3 regions of the Streptomyces sp. NPDC012637 genome follow, and region 3 is predicted to be linked to each of the others. Evidence: riboswitches for the same ligand, from Rfam matches in the RefSeq annotation. Region 3 holds a riboswitch; each other region holds the start of a gene.
What was found. Region 3 has a riboswitch for thiamine pyrophosphate ahead of thiO (glycine oxidase ThiO). Riboswitches for the same ligand answer to the same signal wherever they lie in the genome.

Region 1 (5,577 bases), on a different contig from region 3:
CCTCATGGGCAACCACGAGCTGCTCCTGATCGGCGCCAAGCGGTTCGGCGACACGCCGGTGAGCTCCGGCGCCGGCACCGCCACCTTCCAGGCAGCCTGGCTGCTCAACGGCGGCCAGAAGCACGACATGGACCGCCTCCAGGACGTCCACCTGCAGTGGATGTCCCGGCTCGACGCCGTCGTGGAGCAGGACGGTCACCTGCTCCTGCACTCGGACACCACGGCGTACCTGGAGTACGGCGGCACCATCGAGGACGTCAACGACAAGGTCCACGAGATCCTCAACCGGAACGACGCGGACGAGGTCTGGGACCTCTTCCGGAAGTTCACCAAGCGCTTCGCGTTCCGCGACGAGGCCGCCGGCCCGCAGGCGGTGCGGGAGCTGCTCGCCACCTACGGCGGCAGCCGGATCGTGCACGGCCACAGCCCCATCCCGTACCTTCTCGGCCAGGTCGGCACGGAGGACGGCGAGGAGGGCGAGCGCCCGGTCGTCGACGGTCCGCACGTCTACGCGGACGGACTCGCCATCGCGATGGACGGCGGAGTGACCATGGCCGGAAAGCTGCTGGTCGTCCAACTCCCGCTGCCCGCCTGACGCATAACCCTACGCATCCGGGGAAGGCGATTTCCGGGAACACCCTGTCACCGCGTGCGGTAACCGCCCTACCATCGGCTCATCCGTAGCAGGCTCTCCTCCGTTTCCGCCTGATCCGCCGTCGAGCACGGCCGGTTCCGGCCCTACGGAGCATCGGGGGATGCACATGAACGTGGCTCCGCACCTGCTGACCGAGGACCGCGCCGAGTTCGAGCGGGTCGTCGACGACGCACTGCGCAACGCGCACGACCACCCGGATCTCGCCGAGACCGGGACCCGGCTCAGCACCACCCAGCTGCGCGCGATGGCGCTGAACGCGACCGCGCTCATCACCACGGCCGCCGCGACCGAGTACGACCACTTCGTGAAGGTCCGCGAACAGGTCCGCTCCGCGGCGAGGGGCACGGCCGGCGGAAGCGGAAGCGGCACGGGCGAGGCGCCGGCCGACACGGACGGCGCGGGCGTCGTCGCCGTCGTGACCGTCCTCGCCCCGCTCCTCGCGGGCACGGCCGCAGTCGTCGTCCTCCTCGTCGGCGCCGTCCTGAAGATGCTGGACCCGGCCCCGGCCTTCGCCGACACCCTGCTCACCGCCGGCCTGTTCTTCGGCGCCGTCGCCGCGGCCGGCCTGCTCTGGGCGGCGGCCGGCCTCCTCGTCACCGCCCTGCGCAACAGCGCCACCGAAGTCCCGGCCGGGACTCCCGACGACGAGTTGTCACGCGCCAGGGAGGCCTGGCGCCAGGCGCTGCGGGAGCGCGGCGTGGTGCCGTTCCTGCGCGACGCGCTGGCCGCCGCGCCCGCCGAGCCGGCCACGGCCCCGGCGCTTCCCCGCCAGTCGCCGCCGCCGACCGGCCGCATCCCCAAAGTCGGCTACAGCGGCCCGGACTTCACCAGCCCGGGCGGGGGCGCCCCGTCCCCGCGTCCGACGTACACGAGCCCGGACTTCACCAGCCCGGACTTCGGTCCGCCGGATCACCGGCCGGAGTGAGAAGCACCGGCCCGCGACTCCCCCGAGGGTCGCGGGCCGGTGGTACGGGACGGGTCCCGGCTACTCCGCCATCGGCAGGTAGACCCGGTTCCCGGCAGCGGCGAACTCGGCCGACTTCGCGGCCATGCCCGCCTCGATCTCGTCCGCCTTCAGGTCGCCGCCGTGCTCACGGCGGATGTCCTGGGAGATCTTCATCGAGCAGAACTTCGGACCGCACATCGAGCAGAAGTGCGCCGTCTTCGCGGGCTCCGCCGGCAGCGTCTCGTCGTGGAACTCACGGGCCGTGTCCGGGTCCATGGCCAGGTTGAACTGGTCCTCCCAGCGGAACTCGAAGCGCGCGTCGGACAGCGCGTCGTCCCACTCCTGCGCGCCCGGGTGGCCCTTGGCCAGGTCCGCCGCGTGCGCCGCGATCTTGTAGGTGATCACGCCCGTCTTGACGTCGTCCTTGTTCGGCAGGCCCAGGTGCTCCTTGGGCGTGACGTAGCAGAGCATCGCCGTGCCCCACCAGGCGATCATCGCCGCGCCGATGCCCGAGGTGATGTGGTCGTACGCCGGGGCGACGTCCGTGGTCAGCGGGCCGAGCGTGTAGAACGGCGCCTCCTCGCAGATCTCCTGCTGGAGGTCGATGTTCTCCTTGATCTTGTGCATCGGGACGTGGCCCGGGCCCTCGATCATCGTCTGCACGTTGTGGCGCTTGGCGATCGTGTTGAGCTCGCCCAGGGTCTTCAGCTCGGCGAACTGCGCCGCGTCGTTGGCGTCCGCGATCGAGCCGGGCCGCAGGCCGTCGCCGAGCGAGTACGTGACGTCGTACGCCGCGAGGATCTCGCAGAGCTCCTCGAAGTTCGTGTAGAGGAAGTTCTCCTTGTGGTGCGCGAGGCACCAGGCGGCCATGATCGAGCCGCCGCGCGAGACGATGCCGGTCTTGCGGCGGGCGGTCAGCGGCACGTACGGCAGCAGCACGCCGGCGTGCACCGTCATGTAGTCGACGCCCTGCTCGGCCTGCTCGATGACGGTGTCCTTGTAGATCTCCCAGGTCAGCTCCTCGGCCTTGCCGTCGACCTTCTCCAGGGCCTGGTAGAGCGGCACGGTGCCGATGGGCACGGGGGAGTTGCGCAGCACCCACTCGCGGGTGGTGTGGATGTTGCGGCCGGTGGAGAGGTCCATGACCGTGTCGGCGCCCCACTTGGTCGCCCAGGTCATCTTCTCCACCTCCTCCTCGATGGAGGAGGTGACCGCGGAGTTGCCGATGTTGGCGTTGACCTTCACCAGGAACCGCTTGCCGATGATCATCGGCTCGATCTCCGGGTGGTTGACGTTCGCCGGCAGGACCGCGCGGCCCGCCGCGATCTCCTCCCGTACGACCTCGGGGGAGACGTTCTCGCGGATCGCGACGTACTCCATCTCCGGGGTGATCTCGCCCCGGCGGGCGTACGCGAGCTGCGTCACCGCCTGGCCGTCGCGGCCACGGCGGGGCAGCCGCGGGCGGCCGGGGAAGACGGCGTCGAGGTTCTTCAGGCCTCCGCCGCGGGGCGAGGTGTGCTTGATGCCGTCGTCCTCGGGCCGCACCGGACGGCCCGGGTACTCCTCCGTGTCACCGCGCGAGATGATCCAGTTCTCGCGCAGCGGCGGCAGGCCGCGCCGCACGTCGGTGTCGATGGTCGGGTCGGTGTACGGACCGGACGTGTCGTACAGCGTCACGTCCTTGCCGTTGGTGAGGTGCACCTGACGGACGGGCACCCGGATGTCGGGGCGGGAACCCTCGACGTAGCCCTTGTGCCAGCCCGGCGTGCGCTCCTGCGGGCCGCTCTGGTCCTGGTCGGAGGCAGGCGTGCGTGCATCCTGAATGGTCATGAGACCGAATCTCCCTACGCCGGCATTACCCGGTAACAGGTTCGGCGGTCGGCGCAGCCTCCTCCCGTACGTACATCGGTACGCGCGTACGGTGATCAGCGCCCTCTCAGCCCGGTGCTCCGAGCTCCCGCGTGTGCAAAGGTGTCACCACGCTAGCGTCATCCCTGGCGTGCTGAACAGTGGGGGCCTCGACGTTCTTGCGATGATCGGTCGGTGACGTCAACGCAGCAGCCCCAGGAACCCCACGGCGACGGGCACGGCCACGGGCACGGCCATGCGCACGGCCACGGCCCCGCCGCACCCGTCTCACGGCACCTGCGGAAGGTCATCGCCGCGGTGCTCATCCCCTTCGCCACCGCCGTCGCCGTCGGGCTCGTGGTGCTGTGGCCGGGTGGCACCCCCGGGCACGAGCCCACGGGCGTCGGCTTCGACCGGCAGACCGAGCAGGGCAAGGTCGTCGCCGTCGAGCAGGTCGACTGCAAGGACGTGAACGCCGCCCAGGTCCCGCCGACCGGCGACACCTCCACCCCGGAGGGGCGCGAGGCGGTCAACGCCCAGCAGGGGCAGTGCGAGAAGGCGACCGTCGAGGTCACCACCGGCCCGGACAAGGGCCGTAGGTTCACCGAGATCGTGCAGCCGGACGCGCCCCGCCAACTCCACGAGGGACAGGGCGTGGTGGTGGCGTACGCCCCCGACGCCCCGCGCGACCTGCAGTACTCCGTCACCGACGTGAACCGGAAGCTGCCGATCGCCGTGCTCGCCGGCATCTTCGCGCTCGCCGTCGTCATCGTCGGCCGGATGCGCGGCGTGATGGCGTTGATCGCGCTCGCGGCGAGCTTCCTGGTGCTGACCCTGTTCATCCTGCCGGCGATCATCCAGGGATCGAATCCGCTGGTGGTCGCCATCGTCGGATCGAGCGCGATCATGCTGATCGCGCTCTACCTGTGCCACGGCCTGTCGGCCCGCACCTCGGTCGCGGTCCTGGGCACGCTGGTCTCGCTGCTGCTGATCGGCCTGCTCGGCTCGCTGTTCATCGGCTGGGCCTCGCTCAGCGGCAACACGGACGACAACACCGGTCTCATCCACGGCCTGTACCCCGAGATCGACATGTCCGGTCTGCTGCTCGCCGGAATCATCATCGGCTCGCTGGGTGTGCTCGACGACGTGACGGTGACCCAGACCTCGGCGGTCTGGGAACTCCACCAGGCCGACCCGACGATGGGCCCGCGGCGGCTCTACCGGGCCGCTATCCGGATCGGCCGCGACCACATCGCCTCGGTGGTGAACACCCTGGTCCTCGCCTACGCGGGCGCGTCCCTGCCGCTGTTGCTGCTCTTCTCGATCGCGCAGAGCAGCGTGGGAACGGTGGCCAACAGCGAGCTGGTGGCCGAGGAGATCGTCCGGACGCTGGTCGGCTCGATCGGTCTGGTCGCCTCGGTACCGATCACCACCGGCCTTGCGGCGCTGGTGGTTTCGGCGGACCGGCCGGGTCCGGGAGCGGGCGAGCAGCGCCCGGCACGGGCCGGCGGGGGCGGGCGGCGACGCCGGGCCAAGTAGGCCCGGCGGTCTGCCGCCGGGGTCGGCTCGCCGCGGTCAACCCGCGTTCTCCTCGGCCAGGATGCGTCCGAGGGCCGCCTCCAGGCTGTCCTCGAAGTCGCCCAGTGCCTCTTCCTGACCGAGTGGGACGAGCTTGTCCGTGCGGTCGAGGAAGGCGACGAGCGGCGGCGCGCTCGCGCGGAACAGGGCGCGGTCGCCGCCGACCTGAAGGCGGATCATCACGTCGGAGAGTCCCTCGGGGTCGGTCGGCGCGATGTGCACGTCGCCGTCCCCGCTGGGGCGGTTGATCCCGTCGAGCAGCAGCTCGCGGCCGAAGGCCCAGGTCACGGGCGCGTCTCCGGGAAGGTGGAACGTCATCCGCACCGCATAGGGGTCGCGGGTCTCGTATCGCAGTTCCACCGGGATCCGGAAGGAGAGCTCCTCGGAGACGAGGAAGCTCATCAGGACCTCGGCCTGAACCGTCTCTCGCATGATGTACCCCGCAGTAGATGAGCAGTTGTGTAAACACGCTGCTGAAAGCTGTGACCGAAACGGCCAGGAATGATCCCCCATGGCCCTCTTGACGCAATCGTGCTGTACGCGCTAGCGG
Region 2 (5,577 bases), on a different contig from region 3:
TTCGTCGACCGCGCGGAGCACGGGCAGCATGGTGCGGACCACGAACGGCACACCGACCAGGGCCTGGGCGAGCGGGACGAGGATCCAGCTGGCCCGCAGGTCGAGCGGCGGCTCGTCGAGGGTGATGAGGAAGCCGAAGCCGACGGTGACGGCGGACACCCCGAGCGGCAGCATCAGCAGCGCGTCGAAGCCGCGGACCAGGCGCCCCGCACGCCGGGTGAGGGCCGCCGCGGCGAGGCCGCCGATGACGACGGCGATGGCGGTCGCGGCGAGCGCGTACTGCAGCGAGTTGACGATGGTGTCGGTCATCGGCACGAGGAAGGTGCCGTCGTCGCCGACGTGCTGCAGCGCCCGGTAGTAGTCGAGGCCGTAGCCGGCCGGGGTGGCGAAGGAGCGCTCGACGAGCACGCCGAGCGGGGCGAGGATCAGCAGCGCGATCGACACCAGGACGGCGCCGAGGAGCGCCCACTGGGCGGCGCCGCGCGGCCGGCGGGCGGTGCGCTCGGCCGGGACCAGCCTCAGGGCGGTCTCCCGGCGCCGTACGGTCCGGGCGTGCACGGCGAGGATCACGCCGACGGCGACGAACTGCACCATCGTGAGGACGGCGGCCGTGGACAGCTGGAGCCGGTCGGCGGTCTGCCGGTAGATCTCGGTCTCCAGCGTGGAGTACGCGGGACCGCCGAGGATCTGCACGATGCCGAAGGAACTCGCGGTGAACAGGAACACCATGAGCGCCGCGGCGGCGACCGAGGGCGCGAGTGCGGGCAGCGTCACCGTCCGCCAGGCGCGCCAGCGGGAGGCGCCGAGCACCCGGGCGGCCTCCTCCTGGCGCGGGTCGAGCTGCGACCACAGGCCGCCGACGGTGCGGACGACGACCGCGTAGTTGAAGAAGACATGGGCGAGGAGGATCGCCCACACGGTGGTGTCGAGCCGCAGGCCCCACCAGTCGTCGAGGAGACCCCGGCGGCCGACCAGCGCGAGGAACGCGGTGCCGACCATGACGGTGGGCAGCACGAACGGCACGGTGACCACGGCCCGCAGGAGCCGCTTGCCGGGGAAGTCGAACCGCGCGAAGACGTACGCGCCGGGCAGCGCGACCAGCAGCGTGAGGGCCGTGGAGGCGAGCGCCTGCCACAGCGTGAACCACAGGACGTCCAGGATCTCCGGCCGGGTCAGCGTCTCGCCGAACCGGCCCAGCTCCCAGTGGCCGTCCGGCCTGAGCCCGCGCTCGACGATCGAGACCACGGGCCAGGCGAAGAACACGGCGAAGAAGACGACGGGCAGGGCCATCAGGCCCAGCCGCGCCGCGCTTCCCCGCCGGTCCGGGACGACTACTTCAGGACGAGCGAGGTCCACTGCTGGATCCACTGGTCACGGTTGTCGGCGATCTTCTTCGGCTCCATCGCGTACGGCTGCTCGACCACCACGCCGTGCTTGGTGAACAGCTCCGGGAGCGTCGCGTCGTTCGTGACGGGGTTGACGAACATCTGGAGCGGCATGTCGTCCTGGAACTTCTTGGAGATCAGGAAGTCGATCAGCTTCTTGCCGCCCTCGGGGTTCTTCGCCCCGTTCAGCAGACCCGCGAACTCGGTCTGCCGGAAGCAGGTGCCCGTGGACACACCGGTCGGCGCCACCTTGGGCTGCGGCTCGGCGTACAGCACCTCCACCGGCGGGGAGGAGGCGTAGGAGACGACGAGCGGGCGGTCGCCCTTGGCCTTCTTGCCGCCGGCGGAGCCGGAGAACTCCTGGTTGTAGGCCAGCTCCCAGCTGTCGACGGTCTTCACGCCGTTGGCCTTGAGCTTCTTCCAGTAGTCCTGCCACCCGGTGTCGCCGTACTTCGCGGCGGTGCCGAGGAGGAAGCCGAGGCCCGGGGAGGACCGCTCGGGGTTCTCGACGACGAGGAGGTCCTTGTACTCCGGCTTCGCCAGGTCGTCGAAGGTCTGCGGCGGGGCCAGCTTCTTGCCGGCGAAGTACTGCTTGTCGTAGTTGACGCAGATGTCGCCGGAGTCGATCGGCGTGACCCGGTGCTGCTCCTTGTCGAGCTGCAGCGCGGCCGGGATCCGGTCCAGGCCCTTCGCCTCGTACGGGACGAAGATGCCGTTGTCGAGGGCGCGGGACAGCAGCGTGTTGTCCACGCCGAAGAACACGTCGCCCTGCGGGGAGCCCTTGGTCAGGATCTCCTTGTTGACCGCCTCGCCGGCGTCGCCGCTCTTGAGCACCTTGACCGTGAGACCGGTCTGCTTGGTGAACTCGGCGAGCACCTCCTTGGAGGCGTTGAACGAGTCGTGGCTGACGAGGGTGACGGTCTTCGGCGCGGGCCCGTCCGTCTTCCCGGCCGCGTCCCTGACGTCCTCGGTGCCGCAGGCGGCGAGGGTGCCGATGCCGAGCGCCGCGGCGAGCGCGGCGGCGGCCGCCTTCTTGGTGTTCACGTGAATGTCCTCCTGGGTGTGACCAGAAGGAGACGCGGCCCTGCCCGCGCCGGGGAAACCGGGCGCGGGCAGGGCGCAACAGCTCGAGTTACGACCGAACTTCCTACCCAGAATGACCTGGGCGAGGTTCAGAGGGTCTGCGGTCGTGTGCCTGTCTCACCAAGCAGGTCACCGCACTCTCAGCGCTGTGGCGCTCCCCTGTCGGAATATGCAGATGTGTTCGAGCTCAGAGTACAAGGTCAGCGTTCGGCGGCGGCCAGCTGTCCACAGGCACCGTCGATCTCCTGCCCGCGGGTGTCACGGACGGTGACGGGAACGCCGTGGGAGGCGATGGCCTCGATGAACGCCTTCTCGTCCTCGGGGCGGGACGCGGTCCACTTGGAGCCGGGCGTCGGGTTCAGCGGGATCAGGTTGACGTGCACCCGCTTGCCCTTGAGCAGCCGGCCCAGCAGGTCACCGCGCCAGGCCTGGTCGTTGATGTCGCGGATCAGCGCGTACTCGATGGAGATCCGGCGCCCGGACTTCTCCGCGTACTCCCAGGCCGCGTCGAGGACCTCGCGGACCTTCCAGCGGGTGTTCACGGGCACGAGGGTGTCGCGCAGCTCGTCGTCCGGCGCGTGCAGCGACACCGCGAGCCGGCACTTGAAGCCCTCGTCCGCGAACCGCAGCATCGCCGGCACCAGGCCGACCGTGGAGACCGTGATCCCGCGCTGCGACAGGCCGAGCCCGTCGGGCTCGGGGTCGGTCAGCCGCCGGATGGCGCCGACGACCCGCTTGTAGTTCGCGAGCGGCTCGCCCATCCCCATGAAGACGATGTTGCTCAGCCGCGCCGGACCACCGGGCACCTCGCCGTCGCGCAGCGCGCGCATGCCGTCGACGATCTGGTGCACGATCTCGGCGGTCGACAGGTTCCGGTCGAGCCCGGCCTGGCCGGTCGCACAGAACGGACAGTTCATGCCGCAGCCGGCCTGCGAGGAGATGCACATGGTCACCCGGTCCGGGTAGCGCATGAGCACCGACTCCACGAGCGTGCCGTCGTGCAGCCGCCACAGCGTCTTACGGGTGGTGTCGTCGTCGCACGAGACGTGCCGCACGACCGACATCAGATCGGGCAGCAGCTCCCCCGCGAGCTTCTCGCGCGCCGCGGCGGGGATGTCGGTCCACTCCGCCGGGTCGTGCGCGTACCGCGCGAAGTAGTGCGTGGACAGCTGCTTGGCGCGAAACGGCTTCTCGCCGATCGCGGCGACCGCCTCCTTGCGCTCTGCGGGCGTGAGGTCGGCGAGGTGCCGCGGGGGCTGCTTGGCTCCGCGCGGGGCGACGAAAGTGAGTTCTCCGGGCTTGGGCATGGTCCTACCAGTGTCGCAGACCGCGACCGATGGCCTGGGGCCGTCCGGCCGCCGAGCGGTGACTGACGGTGGCCGTTGGTGACCACTGGCGGCCCCCAGACGGCCCAGAGACGGCCCAGAGTCGGGGCCCGCCAGGCCCCACTCCCCCGCTACGGGCGGACGTAGACCACGGTGGCATCGTCATGGAGCTTGCTGCGCGGCCAACGGGTCAGCCTGTTGTCAGTGAGCTCCGCGTCACGAACCTGGTCGATCAGCGACTCGGGCCCTTGATCCTCAAGGATGCCAAGGCACGCTGACCAGTCGGCGAGGGCGAAGGGGGTGACGAGGCGGGCGGCTCCGTCAGTCATGAGCGCTGCCCGAGCCACATCGCGAGAGGGGTAGGAGCCGTACAGCGCCGCATCGGCGGCGTGCGGCTCCGAGGCCGCCACCCAGTAGCCGCCGGGGCGATTCCGGCAGGTGCGTTCCGCCCGCACGAGCAGCGCGTGCAGGCGCCGACGCTCGGCGGAGCCGGGGGGCGCGCTCTTCATGGCGGTCCGCTCGCTTCGGGCCACCGCCGAGAGACGTGTGTCCGAGATCGCTTCCACCGCCCCTCCGCGCTCCAGGACGAGCGTGCAGTCACCCAGGACAAGCCACTGCAGGGTGTCGCCATGTTGCCGGAGCACGGCGAGCGTCGCCGACGGAGACAGCGGATCATCGACGGCGCACGTATCGCGGTGCGCGTGCGTCGTGTGCTCAATCGCAGAGGCGAGGGCGGACCGAAGCGACCCGCCCCCGCCAGCCGCGGAGCACAGTGCCGTACCCAGCGTCTCGGCGAACCATGAGACGCCATGGAGGCACGGCGCCCGCAGCGCGTCGGGCATGCCCGCGCCGTCCACGACGACGGCCACGCGGTCACTCCAGGCCGCGAAGTCCTCGTTGGTCCGCCCTGGGCACGCGCTGCTGAACGCCGAGACATCCACGTCAGGCGGCCTCATGACGCAGTACACCACTCGCCGATCGACTCGCCGTCACCGACTTGTCGCCCGGGGCGTAGTCGCAGGCCACGACCATGGAGAAGGGCTCGGTGCCCGCTTCCTCGTAGAGGGACGCAAGGTTCTCGGTCAGGAAGTGCGCCACACCGAGCGACCCGACCGCGTGGACTCCCGCGATCAGGATGAACGTCCCCTGCCCGTCCGGGCGCGGGAGCCTGCCGAGGTAGGCCACGTCCGCCGGCGCCGGGTCCTGTGGGTCGTCGCTCGGCGACGTGTAGACCTTGCCGCTCTCCCGCTCCGTGAGAGCCCACCGCCCGTTGGACTGGGTCTCGAACGAGAGCCGCGGGTCCCGGGCGAGTGCGGCGGCGACCTCCGGAGAGGTCTTCGGCCCACACACCACCACAAGGTCGTCACAGTTGAGGTCGAGCTCTCCCGTCACCGGGATGTACCCGAGCTCCCCTTCGAGCTGGAGACTCTGAGCGAGCGCGAGCAACCGCTGTCCGGTCGAGCTGTCTTCCACGGCCACGTACTCCCGCTCCCCGGGTCGGAGAGGCACCACGACCTGTACAAGCTGGGTGCCCAGGAACGCCCTCTCCGGCGGCGGGCCGGCGTCACGAAGCTGAGCGACGCGAGCACGGCTCACGCCCATGAGCTTGGCCACGTCGGCCATCGAATGACCGTTTTTCCGCAGCCACGCGATGCTCTCCTTCCGCATCCGCGACGTCTCGACGACGGCGGCTTGCAGCTCCGTCATCAGGTCAACAGCAGCCTTGACGCGCAGGGCGTGATCCTGCATCGCCGAGACCCGTCGGACTTCCTCGATCAATGTCT
Region 3 (5,577 bases):
ATGCGTGCTCCAGGTGCGCGGAGGAGAAGCGGCGGGCGGTGAAGGGGCGTGCCTCGTCCGGCAGCGCGCCGGTGGTCAGCGCCTCCGCCATGACGTCGCCGGTGACCGGGGTGAGCAGCACCCCGTTGCGGTAGTGGCCGGTGGCCAGGTGCAGCCCGGGCAGGGCGCTCGGGCCGAGCAGCGGCGCGTTGTCGGGCGAGCCGGGACGCAGCCCGGCGCGGGTCTCGGTGAGCGGCAGCTCGGTGATGCCGGGGACCAGCTCGTGCGCGTCGCGCAGCAGCTCGTACACCCCGCCGGCGGTGACGGTGGTGTCCCAGCCGAGCTCCTCGCTGGTCGCGCCGACGACCAGCTCGCCGTTCTCGCGCGGCACGAGGTAGACATGGCTGCCGCGGACGACCGCCCGGACCGTCCGGGAGAGGAACGGCGCGTACGCGGGCGGCACCCGCAGCCGCAGCACCTGCCCCTTCACGGGCCGCACGGGCGGCAGGACCCGCTCCGGCACCCCGGCGAGCCGTCCGCTCATGCTGCCGGCGGCGAGCACCACCTGCTCGGCGGCCTGCTCGGTGCCGTCCGCGAGCACCGCGCCCGCGGCCCGGTCCCGTTCCACCGTGAGCCGCTCCGCGAGCGAGCGGTGGAAGACCACCCCGGCCCGCTCGCACGCCACCACGAGCGCGTCGGCGAGCCGCCGGGGATCGACCTGGTGGTCGCCGTCCACGCGCAGCCCGCCCCGCACGCCCGGGGCCAGCATCGGTTCGAGGCGGCGGCACTCGCGGCCGCTCAGCCACTCGGAGGCGAGCCCGCAGCGGGTCTGCAGGGCGTGGAGTTCGCGCAGGTGGGCCCGGTCGTCGGCGTCGAGCGCGACGGCGAGGGTGCCGCAGGCGCGGTAGCCGACGTCCATGCCGCCGGTCGCCTCGGCGAGTTCGGCGACGAAGTCCGGATAGCGGCGGGCGGAGGCCAGGTTGAGGCCGAGCAGGGTCTCCTCGCCGTAGTGGAGTTCGGTGACGGCGGCGAGCATGCCCGCCGCCACCCGGGCGGCCCCGCCGCCCGGTTCGGGGTCGGCCACCGCGGTGCGCAGTCCGCGCTGCGCGGCGCGCCAGGCCGTGACCAGGCCGATGATGCCGCCTCCGACGACGAGAACGTCCGAGGTGGTGCGTGTGCTGCGGGTACCGCCGGTACTGCGTGTACGCGACATGGGCGTCCAGCCCCTCCCTTCGCCGGCATGACCCGGATCAGGTTCGTACGGTCGGAGGCCGGCCAGCCTCCCTCTCAGCCCGGTCCGTCCGGGCTCCCGCGAGTGCTCTACGGCGGCCAGACTAACCGCCGGGGCCGGACCGCCACAGGACCCCTCCCTTCCTGACGGTCCGTCAGGTGAATACAGTGGTCGGGTGAGCGAGCAGAGCGAGCAGCAGCAGGCCGGGGACCAGTCGCAGCAGCAGTCACCCGACCGGACCGAACGGCACGTCGTGATCGTCGGCGCCGGGATGGCAGGCGTCCAGACCGCCGTCGCCCTGCGCGAGCGGGGCTTCACCGGACCCGTCACCCTCATCGGCGCCGAACCCCACCAGCCCTACGACCGGCCGCCGCTGTCCAAGGCGGTGCTGCTCGGCAAGGCCGAGGACTCCGCCTTCGACGTCGACTTCGCCGCCCTCGACGTCGACCTCCGCCTCGGCGTCGAGGTCACCGGACTGCGCGCCGCCGACCACGAGGTCGACACCGAGGCCGGGCCCGTCCCGTACGACGTCCTCGTCGTCGCCACCGGCGCCCACCCGCTCACCCTGCCCGGCTCCGAAGGCGTCCCCGGCGTCCATCTGCTGCGCACCCTCGACGACGCCGCCCGGCTCAAGCCCGTCCTGGAACGCCGCCACGGCATCGTGGTCGTCGGCGCCGGCTGGATCGGCGCGGAGTTCACCACCGCCGCCCGGCAGGCCGGCTGCGCCGTCACCGTCGTCGAGGCCGCCGGCCGCCCGCTCCCCGGAGCGCTCCCCGCCGAGGTCACCGCGCCCATGGCCGCCTGGTACGCCGAGAGCGGCGCCGAACTCCGGCTCCACGCGCGCGTGGAGCACGTCGAGGAGGGGCGCGTCGTCCTCACGGCCGACTCCGACGACTTCGGCGCCACCGGCGAGGCCCGTGAGCTGCCCGCCGACGCCGTCGTCGTCGGCATCGGCGCCCGCCCCGCAACCGGCTGGCTCGAAGGCTCCGGCGCCGCCCTCGACCCCAGTGGCGCGCTCACCGCCGACGCCCACCTGCGCACCTCGCTGCCCGACGTGTACGCCGTCGGCGACTGCGCCTCCTTCCCGTCCGCCCGCTACGGCGAACGGCTCCTCGTCCACCACTGGGACAACGCCCTCCAGGGCCCCCGCACCGTCGCCGCCGGCATCGTCGGCGAGGCGCCCGAGCCGTACGACCCGGTGCCCTACTTCTGGTCCGAGCAGTTCGGCCGCTTCGTCCAGTACGCCGGACACCACGGCGCCGCCGACACCCTGCTGTGGCGCGGCGACCCGGCCGAGGAGGCCTGGACGGTCCTGTGGCTGCGCGGCGAGACCCCGGTCGCCCTGCTCGCCGTCGGCCGGCCGCGCGACCTGGCCCAGGGCCGCAGGCTGATCGAGCACGGCACCGCCGTCGACCCGGCGAGGGCCGCCGACCCCTCCGTACCCCTGAAGGCGGCAGTCCGGTAGGGCCCGACTACCGACTGTCAGTCCGGGATGGCAGGCTTGTCCCGTGACCGAGATTGACGCAAAGACCGATGCTCTCGTCCCCGCCTGGCTCTACCTCCCCGACATCGCGGAGATGCTCGACATCGAGGTGACGCGCGTACGGCAGCTGGTCAAGGAGGGCCAGCTCATCGCCGTCCGACGCGAAGTGCGCCCCGGCGAGAAGATCCTCCAGGTGCCTGCCGCCTTCATCCAGGACGGCAAGGTCGTCAAGGGCCTCGCCGGGACCCTGACGCTCCTGCGGGACGACGGCTTCAGCGACGAAGAGATGCTGGAGTGGCTCTTCACTCCGGACCCGACCCTGCCCGGCACGCCCGCGCAGGCCCTCGGCGAGAATCGCGGCACGGAGGTGAAGCGCCGCGCCCAGGCGCTCGCCGTCTGACGGCCGGCGCCGTCCGACGTACGCTCGCCGAGCCGCACCGAAGACACCACCACTGGTGCCGGGCCGCCGGCCGACTCCGGTCGGCGGCCCGGCACCGGCACCACCCGACGGGGGGACCCACATGCCCACGCCTCGCGCGCAGCTCGCCGACGCCCGGCTCTACCTGTGCACCGACGCCCGGAAGCGCCAGGGTGACCTGCCCGCCTTCCTCGACGCCGTGCTCTCCTCCGGCGTCGACATCGTGCAGCTCCGCGACAAGGGCATGGAGGCCGGCGAGGAGCTGGAGCACCTCGCCGTGTTCGCCGAGGCCTGCCGCCGGCACGGCAAGCTCCTCGCCGTCAACGACCGGGCCGACGTCGCCCACGCCACCAGCTCCGACGTGCTCCACCTCGGCCAGGGCGACCTGCCCGTGCCCGCCGCCCGGGCGATCCTGGGCGACGAGGTGCTGATCGGCCGCTCCTGCCACGCCGAGGAGGAGGCGGCCGCGGCCGCCGCCGAGCCCGGCGTGGACTACTTCTGCACCGGCCCCTGCTGGCCGACCCCCACCAAGCCCGGGCGGTACGCGCCGGGCCTCGGCCTCGTGCGGTACGCGGCGGGCCTGGCCCAGGACCGGCCCTGGTTCGCCATCGGCGGCATCGACGAGACCAACCTGGACGAGGTCCTCGACGCCGGCGCCCGCCGGATCGTCGTCGTCCGCGCGATCACCGAGGCCGACGACCCCGCCGCCGCCACGGCCTCCCTCGCGAAGCGGGTCCGCGAGCGCCTGGCCTGAGCTCGGCACGGGAGCGGGGCCCGCCCGGGTCCACATCGTGGTCACGGGGGCCCGGTGGCTTGTGCACGGTGTCCTGAAACATGTCCAGAACGCGGACTCGACTTCACTCGACTCCTGGACCCCGTCTAACCTGCCCGTATGGCCCTTGGTACCGCTTCCGTCCGCTCGGACCGCGCACGCACGGTCCGCGACATCCTCGCCTCCGGTGGCACGTCGTACTCGTTCGAGTTCTTCGCCCCCCGGAGCGAGAAGAGCGAGCAGAGCCTCTGGAACGCCATGCGCCGGATCGAAGCGGTCGCCCCCAGCTTCGTCTCCGTCACCTACGGCGCCGGCGGCTCCACCCGCGGCGGCACGGTCAAGGCCACCCAGAAGATCGCCTCCGACACCACCCTCACCCCGGTCGCCCACCTCACCGCCGTCGACCACTCGATCGCCGAACTCCGCAACATCCTCGGCCAGTACGCCGACGCGGGCATCCGGAACATGCTCGCCGTGCGCGGCGACCCGCCGGGCGACCCGCTCGGCGAGTGGGTCGCCCATCCGGAGGGCGTCCACTACGCCGCAGACCTCGTCCGGCTGATCAAGGAGTCGGGCGACTTCTGCGTCGGCGTCGCCGCCTTCCCGGAGATGCACCCGCGTTCCACGGACTGGGACACCGACGTCCGCCACTTCGTCGACAAGTGCAAGGCCGGCGCCGACTACGCGATCACCCAGATGTTCTTCGACCCGGAGGCCTACCTGCGGCTGCGCGACAGCGTGCAGAAGGCCGGCTGCGAGACGCCGATCATCCCCGAGGTGATGCCCGTCGTGAGCGTCCGGACCCTGGAACGGCTGCCCGTCCTGAGCAACGCCCTCTTCCCCGAGAATGTGAAAGAACGCATCCTCGCGGTCAAGGACGATCCGGCCGCTGTACGCTCCATGGGCATCGAGTTCGCGACGGAGTTCTGCGCGCGGCTGCTGTCCGAGGGTGTCCCAGGGCTGCACTTCATCACGCTGAACAACTCCAGGGCGACGCTCGAGATCTACGAGAATCTCGGACTGCACCAGCAGTCGTGACCGGTCGTACCCGCCCCTACCCGCGGCGGTGGCCGTAGGAGAGGGGCGGGCATGTGGTGGACGGTCCTCTACATCGCTTTCGGTGTCGTGGCGCTGTGGCTGCTGGGTGAGGTGCTGCTGCAGTACAAGGCGCGGCTGCGCTGGCGGCTGCTCGCCTTCAGCGGCTTCCTCGGCGTCGTCCTCGGCGTGCTGCTGCCCTCGGTCCTGGTGATCGTCGCCGGCGCGATCGCCTTCGCCGTCGGCCAGACCTACGTCACGCTCTCCTTCCGGCGCGGCTTCTCCACCGGCTGGGCCCTGGGCGGCAGCCCGGGCGCGAGCCGCCGCCGCAGGTCCGGGCCCGCGGCGAAGGAGGGGCCGACCCTCGAGGTCAGCGACCTCGCCTACGAGCCGCTGGACCAGGACGCGGACCAGGACGGCTTCGCGGCCGCCGGGACCGCCGCCGTGTACGAGCCCGAGCCGATGCCCGAGGACACCGGCCAGTACGCGGTCTACGGCACCTCCTACGACCAGCAGCACCAGCAGTCGCCGTACGCCGACCCGTACGCCGCCGGGTACGACCAGCAGCACGCGTACGACTACGGCACCGGCGGTCAGCAGCAGTACGCGGCCTACTCCGACCCGTACATCGGCCAGCAGGCGTACACCGACGGCGGCCA

Region 1: another riboswitch for thiamine pyrophosphate. It lies ahead of thiC (phosphomethylpyrimidine synthase ThiC); the one in region 3 lies ahead of thiO (glycine oxidase ThiO).
Region 2: another riboswitch for thiamine pyrophosphate. It lies ahead of ACFY8W_RS22720 (thiamine ABC transporter substrate-binding protein); the one in region 3 lies ahead of thiO (glycine oxidase ThiO).

What each region holds. Positions count from the first base shown of each region.
Region 1 covers NZ_JBIBDS010000004.1:507,825-513,401, reverse strand. The annotation lists gene ACFY8W_RS19365 (metallophosphoesterase) at 1-595, shown strand, start outside; gene ACFY8W_RS19360 (hypothetical protein) at 756-1,580, shown strand; gene thiC (phosphomethylpyrimidine synthase ThiC) at 1,641-3,431, opposite strand; TPP riboswitch at 3,426-3,572, opposite strand; gene ACFY8W_RS19350 (YibE/F family protein) at 3,645-4,988, shown strand; gene ACFY8W_RS19345 (SsgA family sporulation/cell division regulator) at 5,025-5,459, opposite strand.
Region 2 covers NZ_JBIBDS010000005.1:515,018-520,594, reverse strand. The annotation lists gene ACFY8W_RS22725 (ABC transporter permease subunit) at 1-1,290, opposite strand, end outside; gene ACFY8W_RS22720 (thiamine ABC transporter substrate-binding protein) at 1,332-2,429, opposite strand; TPP riboswitch at 2,512-2,639, opposite strand; gene rlmN (23S rRNA (adenine(2503)-C(2))-methyltransferase RlmN) at 2,669-3,775, opposite strand; gene ACFY8W_RS22710 (protein phosphatase 2C domain-containing protein) at 3,925-4,749, opposite strand; gene ACFY8W_RS22705 (sigma-70 family RNA polymerase sigma factor) at 4,736-5,572, opposite strand.
Region 3 covers NZ_JBIBDS010000003.1:492,492-498,068, forward strand. The annotation lists gene thiO (glycine oxidase ThiO) at 1-1,192, opposite strand, end outside; gene thiS (sulfur carrier protein ThiS) at 1-2, opposite strand, end outside; TPP riboswitch at 1,190-1,302, opposite strand; gene ACFY8W_RS15295 (FAD-dependent oxidoreductase) at 1,386-2,675, shown strand; gene ACFY8W_RS15300 (Rv2175c family DNA-binding protein) at 2,719-3,093, shown strand; gene thiE (thiamine phosphate synthase) at 3,215-3,865, shown strand; gene metF (methylenetetrahydrofolate reductase [NAD(P)H]) at 4,004-4,921, shown strand; gene ACFY8W_RS15315 (hypothetical protein) at 4,973-5,577, shown strand, end outside.